Regions from separate parts of the Pseudomonas sp. MTM4 genome, predicted to be linked through region 2. Evidence: predicted binding sites of a transcription regulator. Region 2 holds the regulator's gene; each other region holds the start of a gene.

Region 1 (8,046 bases), 1.5 Mb from region 2:
CGGAACTCGACGCGGTTTCGAATCGCTGGTTTGACAACCCAACGGCCTGGTGTCTTGACGTCGAAATAACGCTGTAAGCGCTCGCTCGACAATCCCCGCGCGATAGCCAGACTGTCGTACTCCGCAGCCTTGCTTGCAGCAAGCATGGTGCCAGACAGCTCGGTAGCGACGATCTGAACTGCCAACTTAAGTTGGCTGGGGTTGCTGCGCTCATATTCGTCGACAGTCATCGACAACGAATAAGGTTCCTGCCCCGAGGAACAGGCAGCCGACCATATACGCAGGCGTTGACCCGGCGCGGTTTTCAGGAGCTCCGGCAAGGTCCGACTCCTAAGCACTTCGAATGGATAGGTATCGCGAAACCAGAGCGTTTCGTTGGTCGTCATCGCATCCACGACCTGCTCACGCAGACCGCTGCGTGGCTGGGCCTGAATTTTCCTGACCAGGTCGCCAAGGCTCCTGAGCCCCTGCTGCTCCATCAGCTTGTTCAGCCGGCTGGTTACGAGGTACTGCTTGTTGCTGCCCAGCAGAATGCCGCACGTCTTCTCTAGGAACACTCGGAACTGATCGAAATCCGGATCACCTGACACTGATAAGGCCCACCAGTCGTATTGAAGAGGACATGCCTCAATTCTTATCCGTAGTTCGGATTCGCTCTATCACCCGGTTGGCCAGATCGTCCGCCTGAAATTTGGCGAGAAAATCGTCCGCACCGACTCGCTTGACCATGCTCTGGTTGAACACACCGGAGAGTGAAGTATGCAGCAGAATATGCAAATCCCGCATGGCCGGATCCTGACGAACCTCGGTGGTCAACGTATAGCCGTCCATCTCAGGCATTTCGATGTCTGAAATCATCATGACGAATTCCTCGGATGGCTTCTTGCCATCTGCTACCAACTTTCGCAGGTAGGTCAGCGCCTGGCGGCCATCGTTGTGTGCAACCACCTCGATTCCCAGATTCTGTAGACAACGAATTATCTGTTTCCGCGCAACCGAGGAATCATCGACGATCAGAACCCGGCTGGATGACGCCTTGCTGGTGGTTTCCTCGTCCGCGATACCAACCGATAGCACTTCCGAAACGGGAGCCACCTCGGCCAGCACTTTTTCCACGTCGATGATTTCGACCATCTGGCCATCCACATGGGTGACAGCTGTCAGATAGTGATCAGGCCCAACGCCTTTGGGCGGCGGCAGGATGGCCTCCCAGTTCATATTGACGATCCGCTCCACCGATCGCACCAGAAACCCGAGCACCTTGTTGTTGTATTCAACGATGATGGCGAAGCTATTGGAGAGGTCCTGCAATGCAGGTTTTCCGGTAGCCAAGGAAAGATCGAGAATCGAAAGCGTGCTGCCACGTATGTTCGCCACGCCACGCACAACCGGACTGGACCGAGGCATGATGGTGAGCCGAGGACACTGCAGCACCTCTTTAACCTTGAACACGTTAATGCCATAGAGCTGCTTGTCATCCAGCCTGAACAGCAGCAACTCCAGACGATTCTGCCCCACCAGCTGGGTACGCTGGTTAACCGAATCCAATACACCGGCCATGCCAGTTCCTCTTGCTTTGCGAAATGGTGTTCAGAATGTCCGGCAGACTTACCGGCACGCCCTTTGCTTCTGCCATGACATGAACGAACAGATGACTTTTTTCCGGCGTCCTTGCATTGCGCTTTGTCGCGCGATCCTGTTTTCGGCGTTATGCGGGCTGAGCCAGTTTGCTGACTCGGCAACAAGGCCTGAACAGCTTATCGACGCAGCACGCGGATTTCTTGAGCGTGAGGTGACCGACTATTTGCAGCGTAGCCAAATCCAGGCCCGCCATCAGGTCGAGGTCAACAGACTCGATCCTCGTCTGCGCCTGGCGCATTGCGATCGCCCGTTGACTACGAAACTGGAAAGCCCTGCGCAACCGGTTGGCCGCACAACCGTACGGGTCAGCTGCGAAGGCTCGGCGCCCTGGTCCGTTTTCGTCCCCGCGCAGGTCCATTTGTTCCGCGAAGTAATAGTCGCCCGGCGACCGCTGGCGCGCGAAAGCATCCTGGAGCAAGCTGACGTGACTCTAGCCGAACGGGACGTCAGCCTGCTGACCCAGGGTTACCTGACGGCCTACGATCAGGTTCTAGGTAACAAACTCACCCGCAGCGCCCTTCCCGATCAGGTGCTTACCCCTAACGCTGTTTCGCTAGCGGAAATCGTGCGCAAAGGCGATCAGGTCGTAATCAGCGCGAAAAATTCGTCAATAAATGTGAGAATGCCAGGCGAAGCTTTATCCGATGGCGCACTTGGCAGTCAGATCAGGGTCAAAAATCAGCGATCTGGCCGCGTTATCAAGGCCCGCGTCGTTGGTCCCGGTCAGGTGGAAGTCGCGATGTGAGAAGGACTGACGCTGCCGCAGCCACTCCGGGAAAATAAAGCTAAAGTTTCCCATGGCTTTGCCGAAAAGCAGGCAAGCGTCCTGACTTATTCGAGGTTTCGATCATGGCTATCGATTTCAACCGGCCCAACGGTGCCGTCAGCCCACCGAGCAGTGGGCGAAGCAGCAATGTGCAGAACACTGAGCGGCCAACGGTTCCGCAGCCTGCTGCCGACGCAGTGAAGAACACCAGTAGTACGGCTGTATCCGGCGAGAGCGTTCAGTTGAGCCCGGAAGCACAACGTCTGCAGCAGACCGCTGAGAAGTTGAGCCAGCAACCCTCTGTCGATCAGGAGCGTGTCGCTCAGATCAAGCAGGCGATAGCCGATGGCAGCTATCAGGTAGATCCTCAGCGAGTGGCATCGAAACTGCTAGCGTTCGAAAGCCAGCGTTGAACCCAGTAAAAGGTAGCCAGGCGTCAGCGCATTAGAGACCACTATGCAAGATACCGAATTGCTTCAACAGCTGGTTGACGATATCGGCACCGCCCGAAAGCTTCTTGAGCTCATCGATGCCGAGTACCAGGCACTTGCCGAGCGCAACCTCGCAGGCCTGGAGCAGCTGCTCACACAAAAGCAGACACTCCTGGCGCTGCTGGGTCAGCATGGCGCCTTCCGCAGCCAAACCCTTGCTAAGGCGCAGCTTAGCGCCGATAAAAAAGGCTTGGCGACCTTTGTCGCGAACTCTGCGATAGGCGACGACATTCTTGCCCATGCGGAGCAGCTCGAGAGCGTTTTAGAAACCTGCAGAAATTCCAACGACCGCAACGGCAAGCTTATTCGCGCCAATAAGAGCGCAGTAGGCGCCATGCTGCATGTGCTGCAGGGTAGCAACCAGACGCCCGATCTCTACGACCGCCGAGGTGCCACCGCCAGAACGGCAAATCATCGCCCGCTTAGCCAGGCCTGACCGCCGCCAAATAAAGGCAAAATGCTATTATGCGGCGGACGTCGTTACATGCCGGAGAGCAATGTTAAGTGTCCAATCCGTTTGCAGAGGACGGAGGCCCGCAGCCTCCTCAGATTCTCAAGACAACAACCGAGATCCACGCGACTCTGAAGCAACTGCTGGATAACCACATCCCGCTACTGGTCCGATTCGTTGACCGTAACCAGCGCTATCAGACTTATATGGTCGAAATGAACCGTGAGAAGGGCTGGATTGCGCTCGACGAGTTGATACCTAACGACGGCGAACGCTTGATGGCGTCCGGCGAAGCCTTTCAGGTTGAAGGCTATTACGAAGGCGTGCGCATTGCCTGGAGCAATGATCACCCGGTGCATCCAGGCGAACTGGAAGATGCCCGCTGCTACTGGGCACCCCTACCCGATCAAGTCCTCTACCATCAACGACGCAACGCGTACCGTGCCTCGTTGGCTGGCCAACCTATCGTTGCCGAACTCAGCGACAAAACTATCAAGCCTGTTGAAGGTAAAGTGCTGGACATGTCGGCGACTGGCTGCAAGCTGAGCTTCCAAGGCAACCTTCAGAGTGGCCTACAGACGGGACGAGTGTACGAACACCTCTCCGCAAGGCTTCCCTTTGGCACCATCACAACGGCGGCCGAACTACGGCATGTCGTTTTCGATGAAAAGCTCGATGTCACTTTTTGCGGAATGCGCTTCTATCGCATCAGTGGCCTGACGCAACGCCAGATCGAACGATTCGTCTACCAGCTACAACGCGAAGCACGACGCGACCAGCCGAGCGGCCGCTTCAGCTGAGATAAATGCTCCGTTACGAAAAGACGAGCAAATGGTTAGAGCGGCTCCCGACAAGCCGTTCAACCCACGTCACTTTGATTGGTCATGAATTATCCCGCCGCGGCTATCGATAGGCCAGACGGCGGCGGGATGCCGTGACCTAATGGAGGCAAAAGCTGGCGTCCCAGGCGAGGTTCGAACTCACAACCTTCCCCTTAGGAGGGGGATGCTCTATCCAATTGAGCTACTGGGACGCGTTAGGCGCAGCATGTTAGCGGGCCTCGGCTCGTTTGTCATGCGCTTGGCAACAGAGCCAGACCGTCAGTCAGCCGTATATCAAGGCGACGGAATCATGACCCAACCTTATATTGCATTTTGCATTGCGCTTTTTATGTGCATCATGCAAAACGCATCATGGACATAAAATAATCTGTCGTAAGTATATGAAAAATAAGGAATTTTTTCCTTAAAAAGATGGCACACCGAATGCTTAAGCCATGCGAACCATTTGCGAAGGAGCCGCCAATGCTACGCCCAGCTTATTTATTCAGTTCAGCCATCCTGGCCGTGGTCGCTGTGATGCAATTGCAGGCAACAGCGCAGGAACCAGAACACGCTCCAACTGGCACATTGGAGCAACCCGCTACCCCGTCGGTTCATAGGCTGACAATGCCAGCGCAAACCATTAGCAGCCAAGCAATGAGCACGCCCACGCAACCGCAACGGTGGGTCTTCTAAGACCCCTGCGTTTTGTTTCATCAAGGAGATAACGGATGTCTATTTATGGCTGCATTTTCCTTCTGCTCAGCATCATCTGTGGCGCACTGAGCATTGGTACTGCCCTTCCCGACATGTGGGAGCCGGTCGTAGAAGGAGGCACGGTATTTTTTTGCGTTCTCTTCGTGATCTCACTTCTGATCGGTCGGCGGATTAAATTCGATCCAGTACTACGCTAGGACGCGATTAACAGACAAAGATCAGTAGCTGATCACAGTAACGGCGTTTCGCCATCATCATGTCTTTACTCTGATATTTGTCGTCGTATAATTGGCGCCATAAAGCCGCCTAGCATCTTTTTTTCAGGTCGCGGAACAGCGAGTGCTGTTTGGTTGTCAGACCGGGACTAGAACGGCAATAAGCCACCATCTCCACCCTGACTAACCGGTTTAATATGCGCCCTATGAAGCAGGCAGTTTACTCCAGCCGTACGGCTGACAAATTCGTGGTTCGGCTACCAGACGGAATGCGGGAGCGTATCGCCGAGGTTGCGCGCAATCATCATCGCAGCATGAACTCTGAGATCATTGCTCGCCTGGAGCAAAGCCTTCTGCAAGAAGGCGCACTCGACGACGATTTGAGCATGCGGCTGGACAGCCCGGAACTGACACTTCATGAGCGTGAATTGCTCCAGCGTTTTCGTCAGCTTGCCCATCGCCAGCAGAACGCCCTGATCGCTCTGATCGCGCAAGACACCGAAGCTGCAAAAGAAGACTAACCATCGCCGATAGCCTGCGGACTTACAAACGCCTCGACACAGTCGGGGCGTTGTCGTTTGCGGCGCACCATCTGAGCGTTATCTGCTTGATCTAAGGCCTGGATCGAGGAAACGGTTAGCAGGGCACACGCGCTAATACAACGCTCGAGCAAAACAGGGAAAAGCTTGGCTGGTTGACGACCAAGCATCGCCTCATGCATCGGTTCGCTAAGTACGCGAATGGCCCGCGTTAACTTGGAAACAAAAATGCCCGCGCCTTCTCGAGGTACAAGCATTCATTGTTACCGGCGGCAGGCGTCCTGCGAGGAGCCTGAAAACAACTAGCTAACCCACAAAACTAAGCAGCACACCGGCAGCAACAGCCGAGCCGATTACCCCTGCCACGTTCGGACCCATGGCGTGCATGAGCAGGAAGTTTTGCGGATTGGCCTCGAGCCCAACCTTGTTCGACACCCGCGCCGCCATGGGTACCGCCGATACACCTGCCGAGCCGATCAGCGGATTGATCTTGTTCGAACTGAACATGTTCATCACCCTGGCCATCAGCACCCCGGCGGCGGTACCACCACAAAACGCGACCATCCCAAGCAAGAGGATTCCAAGCGTTTTCAGCTGCAGGAAGGCGTCGGCAGACAGCTTGGAACCGACGGTCAATCCTAGCGCGATGGTGACGATGTTGATCAGCGCATTACGCGAGGTATCAGCCAGGCGATCGACCACCCCACACTCACGCAACAGATTGCCGAAGGCGAACATGCCTACCAGCGGCGCCGCATCGGGCAGTAGCAAACCGACCATCAAGGCCAGCATGAGCGGGAAGACTATCTTTTCCGCCTGGCCGACATGACGCAGCTGCTTCATGACGATGGCGCGCTCTTCCTTGGTCGTCAGTGCTCGCATGATGGGTGGCTGAATCAACGGGACCAGCGCCATGTACGAGTAGGCTGCCACAGCAATCGGCCCCAGCAGATGCGGCGCGAGCTTCGCCGTCACGAAGATCGAGGTTGGGCCATCGGCACCACCGATGATCGCGATCGAAGCCGCTTCACGCAGGGTGAACTCCATACCCGGAATCCCCGCCGCTGCCAGCGCCAATGCGCCGAGTAAGGTGGCGAAGATACCAAACTGCGCCGCCGCACCGAGCAACAAGGTCTTGGGATTGGCCAGCATCGGTCCAAAATCCGTCATCGCCCCGACACCCATGAAGATCAGCAGCGGGAACACGCTGGTCGGCAAGCCAACTTCGTAGAACAGATGCAAGATGCCCGCACCCTCGGCCATGTTGGCGACCGGAATGTTGGCAAGCAGACCACCGAACCCGATCGGGATCAGCAGCAAGGGCTCGAAACCCTTGCGAATCGCCAGATAGATCAATGCCAGGCACACCACGATCATCAGCAACTGACCGGGCTCCAGATGATACAAGCCGGTGCTCTGCCACAGCTTGAGCAACTTATCCATGCCGCACTCCTTAAGCGATGGTCAGCAGGCTGTCGCCCACCGACACCGCATCGCCGACCTTGACGTTCACACCTGAAACGGTGCCGGCCTTGAATGCGCGGATTTCAGTTTCCATCTTCATGGCTTCGAGGATGATGACCAGATCACCCTCCTGAACTGACTGACCGGGCTGTACGAGCACCTTGAAGATATTGCCCGCCAGCGGAGCAGGCTGCGGCTCACCTGTACCAGCGGCCGGTACGGTAGCGGCTCCAGGCGCTGCGTCCGCCGCCTCACCGATCAGTTTGAGACCTTCTATGTCGCCACCTTCATTGACCTGTACCACAAACGACTTGCCGTTGACCTCGACGGTGTAGACCTCGGGTACGCCCGGTTCGCGCGGTGCCTTGTCATTACCGGTCGGCACCGGCTCGAAGGCGGCGGCGTTGCCACGATTCTCGAGAAACTTGAGGCCGATTTGTGGAAACAGTGCGTAGGTCAGGACGTCATCGATTTCGTCCTTGGCCAGCCTGATGCCTTTCTCTTGCGCCAGCGCTTTCAGCTCGGCCGTCAACTTGTCCATTTCCGGTTGCAGCAGATCGGCGGGACGGCAGGTAATGACGCTCGCACCGTCGAGCACACGCTGTTGCAGTTCGGTATTGAAGGGGGCCGGCGCGGAGCCGTATTCACCCTTGAGGATCCCGGCAGTTTCCTTGGTGATGGACTTGTAGCGCTCGCCGGTGAGTACGTTGATCACCGCTTGCGTACCGACGATCTGCGAAGTCGGCGTCACCAACGGAATGAAACCGAGGTCCTCACGAACCCGAGGGATCTCGGCCAGTACTTGATCGAACTTGTCGAGAGCACCTTGCTCCTTCAGCTGGCCCTCCATGTTGGTCAGCATGCCGCCCGGCACCTGAGCCAAGAGGATGCGCGAATCGACGCCCTTGAGCGTGCCTTCGAATTTCGCGTACTTCTTACGT
Region 2 (8,046 bases):
AGGGCGCCGGGCGGATTTCCGAGGTGAGCGCGCGCTTTACCCTCGACGCGATGCCTGGCAAGCAGATGGCGATCGACGCTGACCTCAACGCCGGACTCATCGACCAGGCCGAAGCCAAAAAGCGCCGCGTCGAAGTGGCTTCCGAGGCGGATTTCTATGGCTCGATGGACGGTGCCAGCAAGTTCGTGCGTGGCGACGCCATCGCCGGCCTGCTGATTCTGTTCATCAACCTCATCGGCGGCGTCGGCATCGGTATGGCGCAGCACGGCATGAGCTTCAGCGAGGCGGGTCAGGTTTACGCCTTGCTGACCATTGGTGACGGCCTCGTCGCGCAGATCCCTTCGCTGCTGCTATCGACCGCAGCCGCCATCATGGTGACTCGCGTGACCAGCTCCGAGGACATGGGCCAGCAAGTCAACCGGCAGATGTTCGCCTCGCCCAAGGCGCTGGCGGTGTCCGCCGGCATCATGATTGCCATGGGTTTGGTGCCAGGCATGCCGCATATGTCTTTTCTCGGTCTCGGCGCGGTTGCCGCGGGCGGTGCTTACTGGATCTGGCATCGCCAGAAGCAGGTCAAGCAGCAAACCGAGCAGGAAGAGCAGAAGCAGTTGGAAACGCTGCCTGCGCAGCGCGCGGCAGAAACCAAGGAACTGGGTTGGGATGATGTGACGCCTGTCGATATGGTCGGCCTGGAGGTGGGTTACCGGCTGATTCCGCTGGTCGATCGCAACCAGGGTGGGCAGCTGTTGGCGCGAATCAAGGGCGTACGCAAGAAGCTCTCGCAGGATCTCGGCTTCCTGATGCCCTCGGTGCATATCCGCGACAACCTCGATCTGTTGCCCAACGCCTATCGTTTGACGCTGATGGGGGTGAGCCTGGCCGAAGCCGAGGTCTATCCGGATCGCGAGCTGGCGATCAATCCGGGGCAGGTTTTCGGGCCGCTCAACGGCATCGCCGCCAAAGACCCGGCGTTCGGCCTGGAGGCGGTGTGGATCGAGCCCGGCCAGCGCGATCAGGCGCAGTCGCTCGGTTACACCGTGGTCGATGCTAGCACCGTGGTTGCGACTCACCTGAACCAGGTCCTGCACAAGCATGCCCACGAGTTGCTGGGTCATGAAGAAGTGCAGCAACTGATGCAGTTGCTGGCCAAGAGCTCGCCAAAGCTCGCCGAAGAGCTGGTGCCTGGGATGATTTCCCTGTCCACCTTGCTCAAGGTGTTGCAGGCGCTGCTGCAGGAGCAGGTGCCGGTACGCGACATTCGCACCATTGCCGAGGCCATCGCCAACGTCGCCGTCAAGAGTCAAGATCCCGCCGCCATGGTGGCTGCCGTGCGGGTCGCGCTCTCCCGCGCAATTGTGCAGAACGTTGTAGGGCTTGAGCCGCAGCTGCCTGTGATCACGCTTGAGCCCAGGTTGGAACAGATATTGCTCAACAGTCTGCAGAAGGCTGGTCAGGGCTCCGAAGATGGCATTCTTCTGGAGCCCGGAATGGCCGAAAAATTGCAGCGTTCCCTGGTAGAGGCGGCACAGCGTCAGGAAATGTTGGGTAAGCCGGCGATTCTGCTGGTGGCGGGTCCGGTCCGCGCGATGCTGTCGCGCTTCGCCCGGCTCGCGGTACCGAACATCCATGTCCTCGCCTACCAGGAAATACCGGATAACAAGCAGGTCACCATCGTTTCGACGGTGGGTCAGAATTAATCGAGGGTACAGGCCATGCAGGTCAAACGTTTCTTCGCAGCCGACATGCGTATCGCCATGAAGATGATTCGTGACGAGCTGGGCGCCGATGCCGTGATCACGGGCAACCGTCGTGTCGCTGGCGGCGTCGAGCTGACGGCCATGCTTGATTACCCGATGGAGCCCGCTGCGCCCAAGAAGCCGAACGCGGCCCTGGAAGCCGAGCTGCGCAAAACCCAGGCCCGTATCGCCAGCGCCCATGCCGAGCTGAGCGCGCCGTCGCGCAGTGCCGCTGGCCAGGATCGTCAACTGCTTGACGAGAAGCCGACAGCGGTCGCTCAGCCGAAGCCGGTCGCTGCTCCGGCAGCGGCTGACTCGCGTGCGATGGAAGCCATGCAGTCCGAGCTTCAGGGGCTGCGTGAGCTGATCGAAATGCAGCTCGGCTCGATTGCCTGGGGCCACGAGCAGAACCGCCGTCCGCAGCAGGCCAATCTCTGGCGCCGGCTGCAACGTATCGGCCTGCCCGCCGACCTGTCGCGCGCCTTGCTGGAAAAGGTTGCGAATGTGTCCGAGCCGCGCCAGGCCTGGCGAATGGTGCTGGCGCACCTGGCCCAGGCGGTCAAGGTCACCAAGGTCGAGCCGCTGGAAGAGGGCGGCATCATTGCGCTGGTCGGTCCGGCCGGTGCCGGCAAGACCACCACGCTGGCGAAACTCGCGGCGCGCTACGTGCTCAAGCACGGCGCCCAGAGCATCGCCCTGGCGAGCATGGATAACTTCCGCATCGGTGCGCAGGAGCAGCTGAAGACCCTGGGCCGCATCCTCGACGTGCCGGTCATTCAGATCGATCCCAGCCAGCCGCTGAGCAAGTCACTGGAGCCGCTGGCCCGCAAGCGCCTGATCCTTATCGATACCGCAGGGCTGCCGGCCAATGATCCGATGATGCGCGCGCAACTCGATACCTTGGCCGACCGCGGTATCAAATCGAAGAACTACCTGGTGCTGCCGGCGACCAGCCAGAGCCAGGTGCTCAAGGCGACCTGGCATCACTATCGCCGTTGTGGGCTGGCCGGCTGCATTCTGACTAAACTTGATGAAGCCGGTAGCCTGGGTGACGTGCTCGGCCTCACCATTAGCCAGCATCTGCCGATCGCGTACCTCACCGATGGGCCGCGCATCCCCGACGATCTGCAACTGCCGCGCAGTCATCAGCTGGTCAGTCGCGCGGTGAGCCTGCAATCGGAGGAGAATCCCAGCGAGGAAACCATGGCCGACATGTTCTCCGGTCTGTACAACGGTTCTTCACGGAAGGTCGGATGAACGCTTTGCTCCGTGATACACACAAAGAAGACGCGTTCGGGCTGAACGCATCGAAGGCCCAAGGGCTCAAGCAAGATATAGGCGTGTGAAAATGGGTATGCATCCCGTACAGGTTATTGCAGTTACCGGCGGCAAGGGTGGCGTCGGCAAGACCAACGTGTCGGTCAATCTGGCGCTGGCGCTGGCCGATCTTGGTCGTCGGGTGGTGCTGCTCGATGCCGACCTTGGCTTGGCCAACGTCGACGTACTGCTGGGTTTGACCGCCAAGCGAACGCTGGCCGATGTCATTGCGGGCGAATGCGACCTGCGTGACGTATTGATTCAGGGGCCGGGTGGCATCCGCGTCGTGCCCGCGGCATCCGGCACGCAAAGCATGGTGCAGCTGTCTACACTGCAGCATTCAGGACTGATCCAGGCGTTCAGCGATCTCGGCAACGATATCGACGTGCTGATCATCGACACCGCGGCAGGCATTGGCGACGGTGTCGTGAGTTTCGTTCGGGCCGCGCAGGAGATTTTGCTGGTGGTGACCGACGAGCCTACTTCGATCACCGACGCTTACGCGTTGATCAAGCTGCTCAATCGTGACTATGGCATCAGCCGTTTCCGTGTGTTGGCGAACATGGCACACGCGCCCCAGGAGGGCCGCAACCTGTTCGCCAAGCTGAGCAAGGTGACCGAGCGGTTCCTCGATGTAGCGTTGCAATACGTCGGCGCGGTTCCGTACGACGAGGCGGTACGCAAGGCGGTACAGAAACAGCGCGCCGTTTATGAGGCCTATCCGCGAGCCAAATGCTCGCTGGCGATCAAGGCCATTGCGCAGAAGGTGGATACCTGGCCATTGCCGGCGACGCCGCGGGGCCATTTGGAGTTCTTTGTGGAGCGCCTCGTCAGGCCCGCCACAGAGCCTAACGACTGACCGCGGCTGGACTCGTTATGTATTACAGCAAAGCTCAGGCAAAAGACTCGCAATACCAACTCATCGATCAGTACGCGCCGTTGGTCAAGCGCATCGCCTATCACCTGCTGGCGCGCTTGCCGGCCAGTGTGCAGGTCGATGACCTGATGCAGGCCGGCATGATCGGCTTGCTCGAGGCGTCGAAGAAGTATGACGCCGGAAAAGGTGCGAGTTTCGAGACCTACGCCGGTATCCGCATCCGCGGCGCAATGCTCGACGAGGTCCGCAAGGGCGACTGGGCGCCGCGTTCGGTGCACCGCAATTCACGCATGGTCAGCGAAGCGATCCGGGCGATCGAAGCCAGAACCGGTCGCGATGCTAAAGATCAGGACGTTGCGGCCGAACTTAAATTGAGTCTCGATGAGTACTACGGCATTCTGGGCGACACTCTGGGCAGCCGCTTGTTCAGCTTCGATGATTTGCTGCAGGAAGGTGAGCACGGGGAGTTTGGAGAGGATGCCGCCAGCGCCCATCCGGAGCCGTCCCGCGATCTTGAAGACGAGCGTTTTCAGCAGGCGCTGGCCGAGGCCATCGGCAACCTGCCCGAGCGTGAAAAGCTGGTGCTTTCGCTGTATTACGACGAAGAATTGAATTTGAAGGAAATCGGCCAGGTGCTAGGGGTCAGCGAATCGCGAGTGAGCCAGTTGCACAGTCAGTGCGCGGCGCGCCTGCGGGCTCGCCTTGGCGAGTGGCGCGGGCGCTGATCGATTCGCAAAAAAGCACTATAGGCCGCTTACGAGCTTCATTCATGAGGCCCGCAACAGACCGTGAGCAGGTTCTGGGGATTCGGGATTTACGGAGGTTTACTTGGACAAGAATATGAAAATCCTCATCGTCGATGATTTCTCGACCATGAGACGGATCATCAAGAACCTCTTGCGCGATCTGGGCTTTACCAACACTGCCGAGGCAGATGACGGCACCACCGCGCTGCCGATGCTCAAGAGCGGCGGCTTCGATTTCCTCGTCACTGACTGGAACATGCCCGGCATGAGCGGCATCGATCTGCTGCGTGCCGTCCGTGCCGACGAGCGCCTGAAGCATCTGCCCGTATTGATGGTCACCGCCGAGGCGAAACGCGACCAGATCATCGAGGCCGCGCAGGCGGGCGTAAACGGTTATGTGGTCAAGCCATTCACGGCTCAAGTGCTCAAAGAGAAGATCGAAAAGATCTTCGAGCGCGTCAACGGCTGAAGCAGTAACGCCGCGAGGGCACTATGACGCAAGCAGACCAAAGCCTGGCGGAGTTCGAAGCGACTCTGAAGGCTCACGCACCCCAACTGATCGAGAGTTTGCAGCAGGGCCGCTTCGACGAAGCGGCACAGATGTTCAACGAGCTCAATCAGGCCCGTAATAACGGGCTTTACCAGGAAGTCGGCAAGCTGACCCGCGAGCTGCATAACGCCATCGTCAAGCTCGAGATGGATACCTGCGCTACGGGCGGCGATCCGTCACCCATCACCGACGCCACCGATCGTCTTTCCTATGTCGTGGAAATGACCGAAAAGGCCGCCAACCGCACCATGGATCTGGTCGAGGAGTCGGCGCCGCTGGTGAACTACGTCAGTTACGAAGCGCAAAGCCTGGTCGCCGACTGGCAGCGCTTCATGCGCAGAGATATGAACGCCGAGGAGTTTCGGGAGCTGGTTCGCCGCATTGACCAGTATCTGCAACGCTCCCTGAGCGACAGCAGCCAGCTGTCGCAGAATCTCAGTGAAATCATGTTGGCGCAGGATTTCCAGGACTTGACCGGTCAGGTGATCAAGCGGGTGACCCGGCTGATCACTGAGCTCGAAAGCAACCTGCTCAATCTCGTGTTGATGGCCGGCCAAGTCGACCGCGTAGCGGGCATTCAGCATGACCGCGAAGCGATGCGCGTCGAGCAGGAAAAGAAAAAACAAGAAAAAGAGCCTTCCAATGGTGAAGGTCCGCAGATGCATGCCGATATACGTGAGGATGTCGTATCCGGGCAGGACGATGTCGATGATCTGCTTTCGAGCCTGGGCTTTTAGGGGAAGGTGAATATGAGCTTCGACGCCGATGAAGAAATCCTCCAGGACTTCCTGGTAGAGGCCGGCGAGATTCTCGAACTATTGTCAGAGCAGCTGGTGGAGCTGGAAAGCAGCCCCGATGACACCGCCTTGCTCAATGCGATTTTTCGCGGTTTCCATACGGTAAAAGGCGGTGCCGGCTTTCTCCAGCTACATGAGCTGGTCGAGTGCTGTCATATTGCTGAAAACGTCTTCGACATCCTGCGCAAGGGTGAGCGTCGCGTCGACTCGGAATTGATGGATGTCGTGCTGCAGGCATTGGATTCCGTCAATGAAATGTTTGCCCAGGTTAGAGAGCGCACCACGGTAACCCCGGCGACTCCAGAACTGCTGGCGGCGCTGACGCGTCTGGCCGAACCGGCCGGGGACGAGCCGGTCGTCGAGACCCTTGTCGAGCCCGAGCCCGAGCCCGAAGCCGCGACGGCGGACAACGAATTCGAGCAGTTCCTTGGCGCGCTGGAAAATTCCGCCGAGGCCTCGACCGCAAGCGTCAGCGATGAGATCACTGACGACGAATTCGAATCCTTGCTTGATCAGCTTCATGGCAAAGGCCAGTTTGCGGCGGAGCCCATTCCGGCATCGGCCGCACCGCTCGCTGAAGCGCCTGTCAGCGACGAGATTACCGACGACGAATTCGAGGCGTTGCTCGACCAGCTGCACGGCAAGGGTCACTTCTCCGAGCCGGCTTCTGCTGCGCCTGCGCCGCCTGTCGAGGCGAACAAGCCTGCTGCAGCAGGGGGTGATGAAATCACCGACGACGAGTTCGAAGCCCTGCTGGACCAGTTGCACGGCAAAGGTAAGTTCGAACCCGAAGCGGCGCCCGTAATTCCAACACCTGCTCCGGCCGCTCCTGTCGCCGCTGCATCCTCTGCAAAGAAAAGCGCGCCCGCGAAATCCGCGCCTGCGGCAGCGCCAGGCAAAGCCGCCGCTGCTCCGGCCAAAACGGACACGGCAGCCAAAGCTGCCCCTGCACCCGAAAAGCCGGCGAGCGAAGCCGAGACTACTGTGCGGGTCGATACCGCGCGGCTCGATGAAATCATGAACATGGTCGGCGAGCTGGTGCTGGTGCGTAACCGTCTGGTGCGCCTGGGCTCCAATAGCGGCGACGAAGCCATGGCCAAGGCCGTATCCAATCTGGATGTGGTGACCGCCGATCTGCAAAGTGCCGTGATGAAAACGCGCATGCAGCCAATCAAGAAGGTCTTCGGGCGCTTTCCGCGACTGGTTCGGGATCTGGCCCGCAGCCTCAAAAAAGAGATCAACCTGGAACTGGTCGGTGAAGAAACCGATCTGGACAAGAACCTCGTCGAAGCACTGGCCGATCCGCTGGTGCACTTGGTGCGCAACGCCGTCGACCACGGTATCGAGACGCCGGAGGAGCGCGAAGCAGCCGGCAAGCCTCGCACCGGCAAGGTCGTGCTGTCGGCCGAGCAGGAAGGCGACCACATCCTGCTACTTATCACCGACGATGGCAAAGGAATGGACGCCGAGGTTCTGCGTGCCAAGGCGGTCGAGAAAGGCTTGCTGGACAAGGATGCGGCCGACCGCCTGAACGACCTGGAATGCTACAACCTGATCTTCGCACCGGGCTTCTCTACCAAATCGGAGATCTCCGACGTGTCCGGCCGCGGTGTCGGCATGGACGTGGTCAAGACCAAGATTTCCCAGCTCAACGGCACGGTCAACGTGTTTTCCGCCAAGGGCCAGGGCTCGCGTGTGGTCATCAAGGTACCGTTGACGCTGGCGATCATGCCCACGCTCATGGTGATGCTCGGCAACCAGGCGTTCGCGTTCCCGCTGGTGAGTGTCAACGAGATATTCCACCTTGATCTGTCCCGCACCAACGTGGTGGACGGCCAGGAAGTGGTGATCGTGCGCGACAAGGCGCTGCCGCTGTTCTACCTCAAACGCTGGTTGGTGCGTGGTGCCGAGCAGGAGGAGCAGCGCGAGGGCCATGTGGTGATTCTGAACGTCGGCAATCAGAGCATCGGCTTCGTCGTCGATCAGCTGGTGGGCCAGGAGGAAGTAGTCATCAAGCCGTTGG
Region 3 (8,046 bases), 1.2 Mb from region 2:
CCGCGACGGGCTGGACTTGCCCTCGGGTGATCTATTTGGCAACGGCGCTGAGCTGGAATACAGCTGCGAACCGAAACTCGACGGCCTGGCCGTCAGCCTGCTTTACGAAAACGGCCAGCTGGTACGCGGTGCCACGCGTGGTGACGGCAGTACGGGCGAGGACATCAGCACCAACGTCCGCACCATTCGCAATATCCCGCTCAAACTGCATGGCAGCGGCTGGCCGTCGGTACTGGAAGTGCGCGGTGAAATTTATATGCCCAAGGCCGGCTTCGAGGCGTTGAATGCACGCCAACTGGAAGCCGGCGGCAAGCCCTTCGCTAATCCACGCAACGCCGCAGCCGGCAGCCTGCGACAGCTTGACTCGAAGATAACCGCCAGCCGCCCGCTGGAGCTTTGTGCCTACGGCGTCGGCCGCAGCGATGGCGAGCTGCCGGATACCCACATCGACATCCTCAATGCGCTCAAAGGCTGGGGTTTGCCCATTAGCCGTGAGCTGAGGCTGGCCAAGGGCGTCGCTGAGTGCCGTGCCTATTACCAGTCGATCGGCGAAAAACGCGACGCGCTGCCATACGAGATTGATGGCGTAGTGTTCAAGGTCAACTCGACCGCGCAGCAGCGCGAGCTGGGCTTCCGTGCGCGCGAACCACGCTGGGCCATCGCGCATAAGTTTCCGGCCCGCGAGGAAGTGACCGAACTACTGGACGTGGAATTCCAGGTGGGCCGTACTGGCGCAATCACACCGGTTGCACGCCTGAAGCCCGTGCAGGTCGCTGGCGTGACGGTCTCGAACGCCACGCTGCACAACATGGATGAGGTGGCGCGCCTGGGCGTGATGATCGGCGACACGGTCATCGTGCGGCGCGCGGGCGATGTGATTCCGCAAATTCTCGGTGTGATCCCGGAGCGTCGTCCTGAAAACGCGCGTGTCGTTCACGTACCGGAACAATGCCCAGTCTGCGGCTCGGCCGTTGAACGCACCCAGCTGATCAAACGCAGCAAGGGCCGGGAGTCGATCAGCGAAGGTTCGATCTACCGCTGCGTGGGCCGGCTGGCCTGCCAGGCGCAGCTCAAGCAGGCGATCATTCATTTCGTTTCGCGTCGCGCCATGGACATCGACGGGCTCGGTGACAAGATCGTCGAGCAGCTGGTCGATACCGGACTGGTCAGCTCGCCAGCCGATCTCTACTGCTTGACCTTCGAGCAGGTATTGGCTCTGGAAGGCTTCGCCGAAGTGTCGACTCGCAACCTGCTCAAATCCATCGACGTCAGCCGCACGCCGTCCTTAGCGCGCTTCATCTATGCGCTGGGCATTCCCGACGTGGGCGAGGGCACGGCCAAACTCCTGGCGCGGGCCTTGGGTTCCCTGGATCGCATCAGCCGGGCGTTACCGGATGTGCTGGTTTACCTGCCGGACATCGGCCTGGAAGTAGCCCATGAAATTCACAGCTTCTTTGAGGATGAGCATAACCAGCTCGTCATCGAACAGCTGCGCGAGCGAGGCGTGCAGCTGCAGGAGGAGGGCGACGTGCATCCTGAGTTTGCCGCCTGCGCGACGCTCGCCGGACTGCTCGACAAGCTCAACATGCCGTCTATCGCCGCCACCGGCGCTCAGCGCCTCGCCGACCGCTTCGGTAGCCTCAAGGGCATCATCGAAGCCGACTGGCTCGATCTACGCCAAGTAGAGCGGCTCAACGAAAAGGCTGCTCGCGCATTGCGCGACTATTTCGATGTCGCGACCAACGCCGAGCGCGCCTACGCAATCGAGGCCCAGTTGCATGAGTTCGGCATGCACTGGCAAAGCGAGCGTAAGGCGGCGCAAGGCATGCCGCTGGCGGGCCAAACCTGGGTACTGACCGGAACGCTGGAAAGCATGAGCCGCGACGAGGCCAAGGCGAGGCTGGAGGCGTTGGGGGCGAAGGTTTCGGGTTCCGTCTCGGCAAAAACCAGCGTAGTGGTTGCAGGGCCGGGCGCCGGATCGAAACTGGCGAAGGCCAACGAACTCGGCGTCGCGGTGGAAGATGAAGAGTCGTTCCTGCAACGACTGGCGGCGCTCGAAAACTAGCCTACAACGCCGGTTCCTGGCGAACTGCGCATCCGCGTTGGGCGGGTACAATCCGCCAACAAGCAGGCATCCGGATCCGGCGACCGCTTGTGCCCGCTAGGGCTCGCCCCGCGACGAACAGCAGGTAGTGAACAACAAGTAAAAGCTTCGCGCCGAGGGCGGCCCTCCTACAAAAGCAGCGGCTTTACTCCAGTCCTGTGGGAGGCGCGCCCTCGCGGCGAAAAGGGTTTCCAGCCCACTCTAAAACCAAACACTCCCGCACGCGCCTGCCGTCCACCTCGCTACCTTCTATTCATCCATTAAAGATTTCCACCACCCGTCCGACAACCTTCGCAGGCGGGCTCGCTTGTTTGCGGATTCGCCGGTGTCGTACAGGTTGTTCTCGGGGCTTGCAAAAATATTTTCAACCGCCTCCTAAAGCTCACCGAAACGACGCCGATAAGCTAATCGAATGCGAACTCAATGGGTGCCTGGGCAAAAGCCGGCCCGGAGTCGCAAGCTCAGGCAACCAAAGTAACTAGCGCCCTTGGAGGCACATCATGGCTCTTACAGTCAATACAAACATTGCATCGCTCAACACTCAGCGTAACCTGCAATCTTCGTCCAACGCCCTCAGCACCTCCATGCAGCGCCTGTCTACTGGTAGCCGCATTAACAGCGCGAAGGATGACGCTGCAGGCCTGCAGATTTCCAACCGTCTGACCAGCCAGATCAATGGTCTCGGTGTAGCCGTAAAGAACGCCAATGACGGTATCTCTTTGGCGCAGACTGCTGAAGGCGCTATGCAGCAATCGACCAACCTTTTGCAGCGTATGCGAGATCTTTCGCTCCAGTCGGCTAACGGTTCCAACTCCACTACTGAGCGCCAGGCTCTTAATCAAGAGGTTGGGCAGCTTAAGGAAGAGCTTGATCGTATTGCAAACACAACCACGTTTGGTGGTCGCAAATTGCTCGATGGTGACTTTTCAAATGTGAAGTTCCAAGTAGGTTCGCAAGCAAACGAGACGATTGGTTTTTCAATCGCATCCACCGCGGCGGCCAAGCTCGGAAATAATGAATATGGGACTAAAGGTTCGGTAGCCGGGACTGTTGTTACAGCAGCAACCAACGGTACTGACGCTGTTTTGGCAGCGGCTAACTTTAAGATTTCTGACTCTAAAGGCGCCACAGGAGCAATTGCATACACTGCTGAATCGACGTCAAAAGATATTGCCGGAGCTATCAATACGGCGACTGCTGCTGCTGGGGTTGGTGTTACCGCAGAAGTTAAGAACGATGTGAAAATTGGTGGCTTTGATTCTACATTCAATGGCGGAACGGTTAGTTTGACACTGAATGGGGAAAGCGTGACCGTTGATAATTTTAATGCTAACGACTTAACCGCAATGAAGAACCAAATAAATTCTTCTAATGCAGGTGTTACTGCCGAGTTTGCTGCGAATAGCGACGGTACGTTGGATAAAACAAGCATTGTGCTAAAGGGTTCTGATGATATCAGCTTCTCGATTGCCGAGGCGGATGCAACACATACTTACGATGTAGGCATAAACGGAGCTGCATCGTCTGCCGTTAACTCCAACGCTAATCGGATCGCAGTCGGTGAAGTTAAGCTTAGCGGTGTTGAGTCGTTCAGCTTTTCTGGCGCAAGCACGGAGATATTATCTGCTGCTACTGGGTCATCGACTGTTAATTCAGTATCAAAGGTTGATATTTCAACTGTAGACGGAGCTCAGAGTGCCATTGATGTAATCGATGCTGCTTTGAAAAGCATAGATACACAGCGCGCCGATCTTGGTGCGGTTCAGAACCGCTTCGACAATACCATCGCCAACCTCACGAATATCAGTGAGAATGTTTCCGCTGCCCGCGGTCGTATCCAAGACACCGACTTCGCAGCTGAAACCGCCAACCTGAGCAAGAACCAGATCCTGCAACAGGCTGGTACCGCAATCCTCGCCCAGGCCAAGCAGCTGCCGCAGGCTGTTCTGAGCTTGCTGCAGTAATAAGCAGAAGGCGTTAATGATGAGGGTAGGGCTGTGCTCTACCCTCATTGATTCATGAGAGGTGAATCAATGGACGTCGGAAAATTATCTGGCGGAGCCGCACCGCAAACGCAGATGACAGCTGGATCGCCACCCAGCCTTCTCAAGGAGGCTGGGTTTTCTGCGTCCGATAGGCTTCAGCCAGCAACGGCTCCCGCAAAAGCGGAAGAGCAAGAGAACACCGCTGACTTGGTCGAAAAACTTCGGTCGCAGATGCAGAATATCCAACGGGATCTGAGCTTCAGCGTTGACGATTCCACCGGTGACGTGGTTGTTCGTGTAATCGATGGCGAGTCAGGTAAAATCGTTCGGCAGATACCATCGGAGGAAATCCTTCACCTTACCGAGCGACTGGATGAAATGCGCAGTTTGTTATTCGAAGCCAAAGCTTAACGGTACGATTTTTGTATTGTGTTTTCCGGCTAACAATTTCTTGACGAGGTAAGGCTATGGCTGGCGTAACGGGTATTGGCTCCGGTATTGACATCGACAGTATCGTGTCCAGCATGGTCGCGGCTGAGCGTGCGCCCAAAGAGACGCAGCTCGCGAACCTCGAAAAGAAAACCACCACCCAAATTACTGCCGTTGGTGCATTGAAAAGCGCCATCAGCGACTTCCAGACGGCACTTGGTGCGCTGAATAAGCCGGAGCTGTTCCAGGCGCGTTCAGCTACATCCAGCAAGTCGGATCTGGTTGGCGTCACTGCCAGTACTACTGCCGGGGCCGGTAGCTATCAGGTCGAGGTAGAGAAGCTGGCTACCAGCAGCAAAGTGGCTCTCGCTGCGGTTAAGAACACCGCCGATGCGCCGGCGCGCTTCGCCAGCGGGACGCTGGAGATTTCGCTCGGTGTGCCGGGCACCCCTCCTTCAAAAGAATCATTTTCCGTTACGGTCGATGAGAGCAACAACACGATGGCCGGTATGCGTGATGCCATCAACGCGGCCGGCAAGGAGATGGGCGTCAGTGCCACCATCGTGACGGATGAGCACGGCTCGCGGCTGGTGCTTAGCAGCAGCAAAAGCGGTGACGGGCGCGATATCACTGTGGCGGGAACTGATGCAGCGCCAGTACAGGGTGGTCAAGTTAGTCTCTCGAAACTGGCCTTCGACGGCATCTCGAGTGCCGGTGAAGGTGCGCGCACGCTGACCACGGCGCAGAGCGCCAGGTTGTCTATCGATGGTTTGCAGATCGTTAGTGAAACAAACAAGGTCGAGGGTGCCATCGACGGCGTTACGCTCGATCTCAAGGCCAAAACTGCAGCTAACGAGCCGCTCAGTATTAGCGTTGCAGAAGACAAGGCAGGCGTCAAAAAGCAGATTCAGTCGTTTGTCGATAGTTACAACAAGCTGATCGGCGTTATCAATGCGCAGACCAAAGTGACGTCCGTAGGCGAAGGCAACGCTCCTGTAACAGGTGCGCTGGTAGGCGATGCCACGGCCCGCACTTTGCTCAATACCATCCGTAATGAATTGGTAAATGTGCAGGGCGATGGCGCGCTGCGTGCCTTGACCGATATCGGCATCACCACGCAGAAAGACGGTACGCTAAAGATCGATGATGCCAAGCTGGGCAAGGCAATGGATGGCAACTTTACCGAGCTGCCGGCGTTGTTCACTGGCGATACAGGTCTCGCTAGCCGTCTTGATGCGAAGCTCAAGCCCTACACCGAAACTGGCGGCATTCTCGAACAGCGCAACAAGGCGATGACCGAGACCATCTCGAAGATCGATGATCAGAAGGAAGATTTGAACCGCCGTATCACCTCGCTGCAAGAGCGACTCTACAAGCAGTTCAATTCCATGGACTTGTTGGTGGGGCAATTGTCGAATACGTCCAACAGCCTTATCGCGTCGCTGGAAAACCTGCCTTGGGCAGCGGGTAACTCCAAGAAGTAACAGCACCGTAGGGGCAGTGCGGTAGGGTGGGCTTTAGCCCACCAGACGGAGTTTCGCACGTATGCATCGGCGCGATTATGCGGGAGCCTGGCGGGGTTCTTGGTTCGGCTCGCTAGCTGACCATTAGGTTTCGGTGGGCTGAAGCCCACCCTACAAGGTTGTGCACGGTTCAGGTAGGGTGGGCTTCAGCCCACCAGATGGAGCGTGCCGCACGTACGCACCGACGCGATTTATACAGGAGCCTGGCGGGGTTCTTAGTTCGGCTTGCTAGTTGACCAGCATTCGGTGGCTGAAGCGGAGCGCTGCCCGGCCCACCCTCCGGGGCTGTGCACGGTTCAGCCTTCCCTGTAACACCGGACCGCCTGCCGAGAAACGATCCGCTTGAAAAAACCAAACCCCCAAGCTAGTGAGCTTCGCTATCGTTCCTAGGCCGCCGACAAAGCGCTTTCGTTTATCCGTTAATTTTGCTGACTGCTCTCAAGCTTGAGCGACCCCGACCGATAAGCTGTACATGCAAATTGATGTGGCAAGGGGCTCATCCAAATGAATGCTATGGCAGCAATGAGGCAGTACCAGCAAGTCGGCGTTAAGGCCCAGGTGACCGAGGCCGATCCGCATCGTTTGATTCAGATGTTGATGCAGGGTGGGCTGGACCGTATCGCTCAGGCCAAGGGCGCCATGGAGCGTGAGGCATATGCGGAGAAAGGCTCGCTGATTGGCAAGGCGGTCAACATCATTGGCGGTCTGCGCGACGTGCTGGACAAGCAGGCGGGCGGCGAACTGGCGGAAAACCTGGATCGCCTGTACGAATTCATGACGATGCGGCTGTTCGAAGCCAGCCGGCATAACGACGTAAACAAGCTTGATGAAGTGGCGAATCTGCTAGGTGAAATCAAGCAAGGCTGGGACGGCATCGCGCTTAAGGTTTGATTCAAGCCGCAGTACTACAGATGCTATTTGTCAACGCAACACAGACGCACTGTCTGGCAACTGAGCCAGTCAGTGCGTTTTGCTTTCAGCGGTACTCGCAAAGATAAGCGGTATCCGATGCAACCTTCAGCTGGAACTTGCTGTTGGCTGGCACGGTGAATTGAGTGCCGGCGCCAAAGGTTTCGTAGCTGTCGCTTCCCGGTAGTTTGACGTCCAGGCTGCCAGCGACCACGTGCATCACTTCCAACTGGTTGGTGCCGAATTCGTAATCGCCTGCGGCCATGACGCCGATGGTGGCAGGCCCTGCTGCCATGTCGAAGGCGATGGATTTGACGGTGCCGTCGAAGTACTCGTTGACCTTGAACATTCGGAAACTCCAGGGTGCGTAAAAGGGCGGCCAGTATGCCGAAGCGGCCTGATGGCGTCATCAGGCCGCTCATGTTTCGAATGAAGGCCATGTTGCGGCTTTGCAGCGGCACGCTCACGAGCGAAAAATGAAGTACACCGCACCTAACAGGCAAATCCCGGCCCAGAGATAGTCGAGCTTCAGTGGCTGCTGCATATAGAGCACGCTGAAGGGGACGAAGATCGCGAGGGTGATGACCTCCTGCATGATCTTTAGTTGGCCGATCGACAGCTCGGTGTAGCCGATGCGGTTGGCGGGCACCATGATCAGATACTCGAACAAGGCGATACCCCAGCTGATCAGTGCAGCGATCAGCCAGGGTTTGCCGTTGAGTGTTTTGAGGTGGCCATACCAGGCAAAGGTCATGAACAAGTTGGAGATGCAAAGCAGGGCGGCAGTCTGAAGCCAGATGGGCATTGGAAATCTCCGGGTTGGCAGCCTGGTGCCATTCACTCCTCCGATCCCGATGAAGCCGCTCTCGTCGCCTGATGACAGGCTTCTGTAACCACTGCGTCGGGGCAATGTTTGCTCGGTTGGGCAGCATTGGGTGATGGTGATCAGGGCGCGGTATGTTACGCCACGCGCGGCAGTGCTGGTGGTTGTTGAGGCGGACCTGACGAACGAACCGGCTATATCAAACCGCCTGGCTATACTTTTTCATATGCGGGCACTCTATATGCGCCCCTCACTTGATTTCGCTAGAGACCC

The links. Region 2 encodes FliA, which starts transcription of late flagellar genes. Its sites were predicted from a motif close to CTAAAGTTTNNNNNNNNNNNGCCGNTAA; they were not measured.
Region 1: a site for FliA is predicted at 2,427-2,454, ahead of flgM (flagellar biosynthesis anti-sigma factor FlgM). Genes of this name have one in related genera too.
Region 3: a site for FliA is predicted at 2,365-2,392, ahead of GYM54_RS01775 (flagellin). Genes of this name have one in related genera too.

What each region holds. Positions count from the first base shown of each region.
Region 1 covers NZ_CP048411.1:73,150-81,195, reverse strand. Annotated here, with positions in the region: gene GYM54_RS00460 (protein-glutamate O-methyltransferase CheR) at 1-590, opposite strand, end outside; gene GYM54_RS00455 (chemotaxis protein CheV) at 628-1,560, opposite strand; gene flgA (flagellar basal body P-ring formation chaperone FlgA) at 1,652-2,386, shown strand; gene flgM (flagellar biosynthesis anti-sigma factor FlgM) at 2,491-2,820, shown strand; gene GYM54_RS00440 (flagella synthesis protein FlgN) at 2,864-3,334, shown strand; gene GYM54_RS00435 (flagellar brake protein) at 3,403-4,149, shown strand; tRNA gene GYM54_RS00430 (tRNA-Arg) at 4,306-4,382, opposite strand; gene GYM54_RS21855 (PA3371 family protein) at 4,902-5,084, shown strand; gene GYM54_RS00425 (Arc family DNA-binding protein) at 5,300-5,623, shown strand; gene GYM54_RS00420 (sodium ion-translocating decarboxylase subunit beta) at 5,948-7,084, opposite strand; gene oadA (sodium-extruding oxaloacetate decarboxylase subunit alpha) at 7,095-8,046, opposite strand, start outside.
Region 2 covers NZ_CP048411.1:1,594,053-1,602,098, reverse strand. Annotated here, with positions in the region: gene flhA (flagellar biosynthesis protein FlhA) at 1-1,697, shown strand, start outside; gene flhF (flagellar biosynthesis protein FlhF) at 1,713-2,993, shown strand; gene fleN (flagellar synthesis regulator FleN) at 3,085-3,912, shown strand; gene fliA (RNA polymerase sigma factor FliA) at 3,909-4,655, shown strand; gene GYM54_RS07210 (chemotaxis response regulator CheY) at 4,771-5,145, shown strand; gene GYM54_RS07205 (protein phosphatase CheZ) at 5,169-5,963, shown strand; gene GYM54_RS07200 (chemotaxis protein CheA) at 5,976-8,046, shown strand, end outside.
Region 3 covers NZ_CP048411.1:371,492-379,537, forward strand. Annotated here, with positions in the region: gene ligA (NAD-dependent DNA ligase LigA) at 1-2,065, shown strand, start outside; gene GYM54_RS01775 (flagellin) at 2,605-4,068, shown strand; gene GYM54_RS01780 (flagellar protein FlaG) at 4,138-4,500, shown strand; gene fliD (flagellar filament capping protein FliD) at 4,557-6,002, shown strand; gene fliS (flagellar export chaperone FliS) at 6,546-6,932, shown strand; gene GYM54_RS01795 (pyrimidine/purine nucleoside phosphorylase) at 7,018-7,299, opposite strand; gene GYM54_RS01800 (DMT family protein) at 7,414-7,755, opposite strand.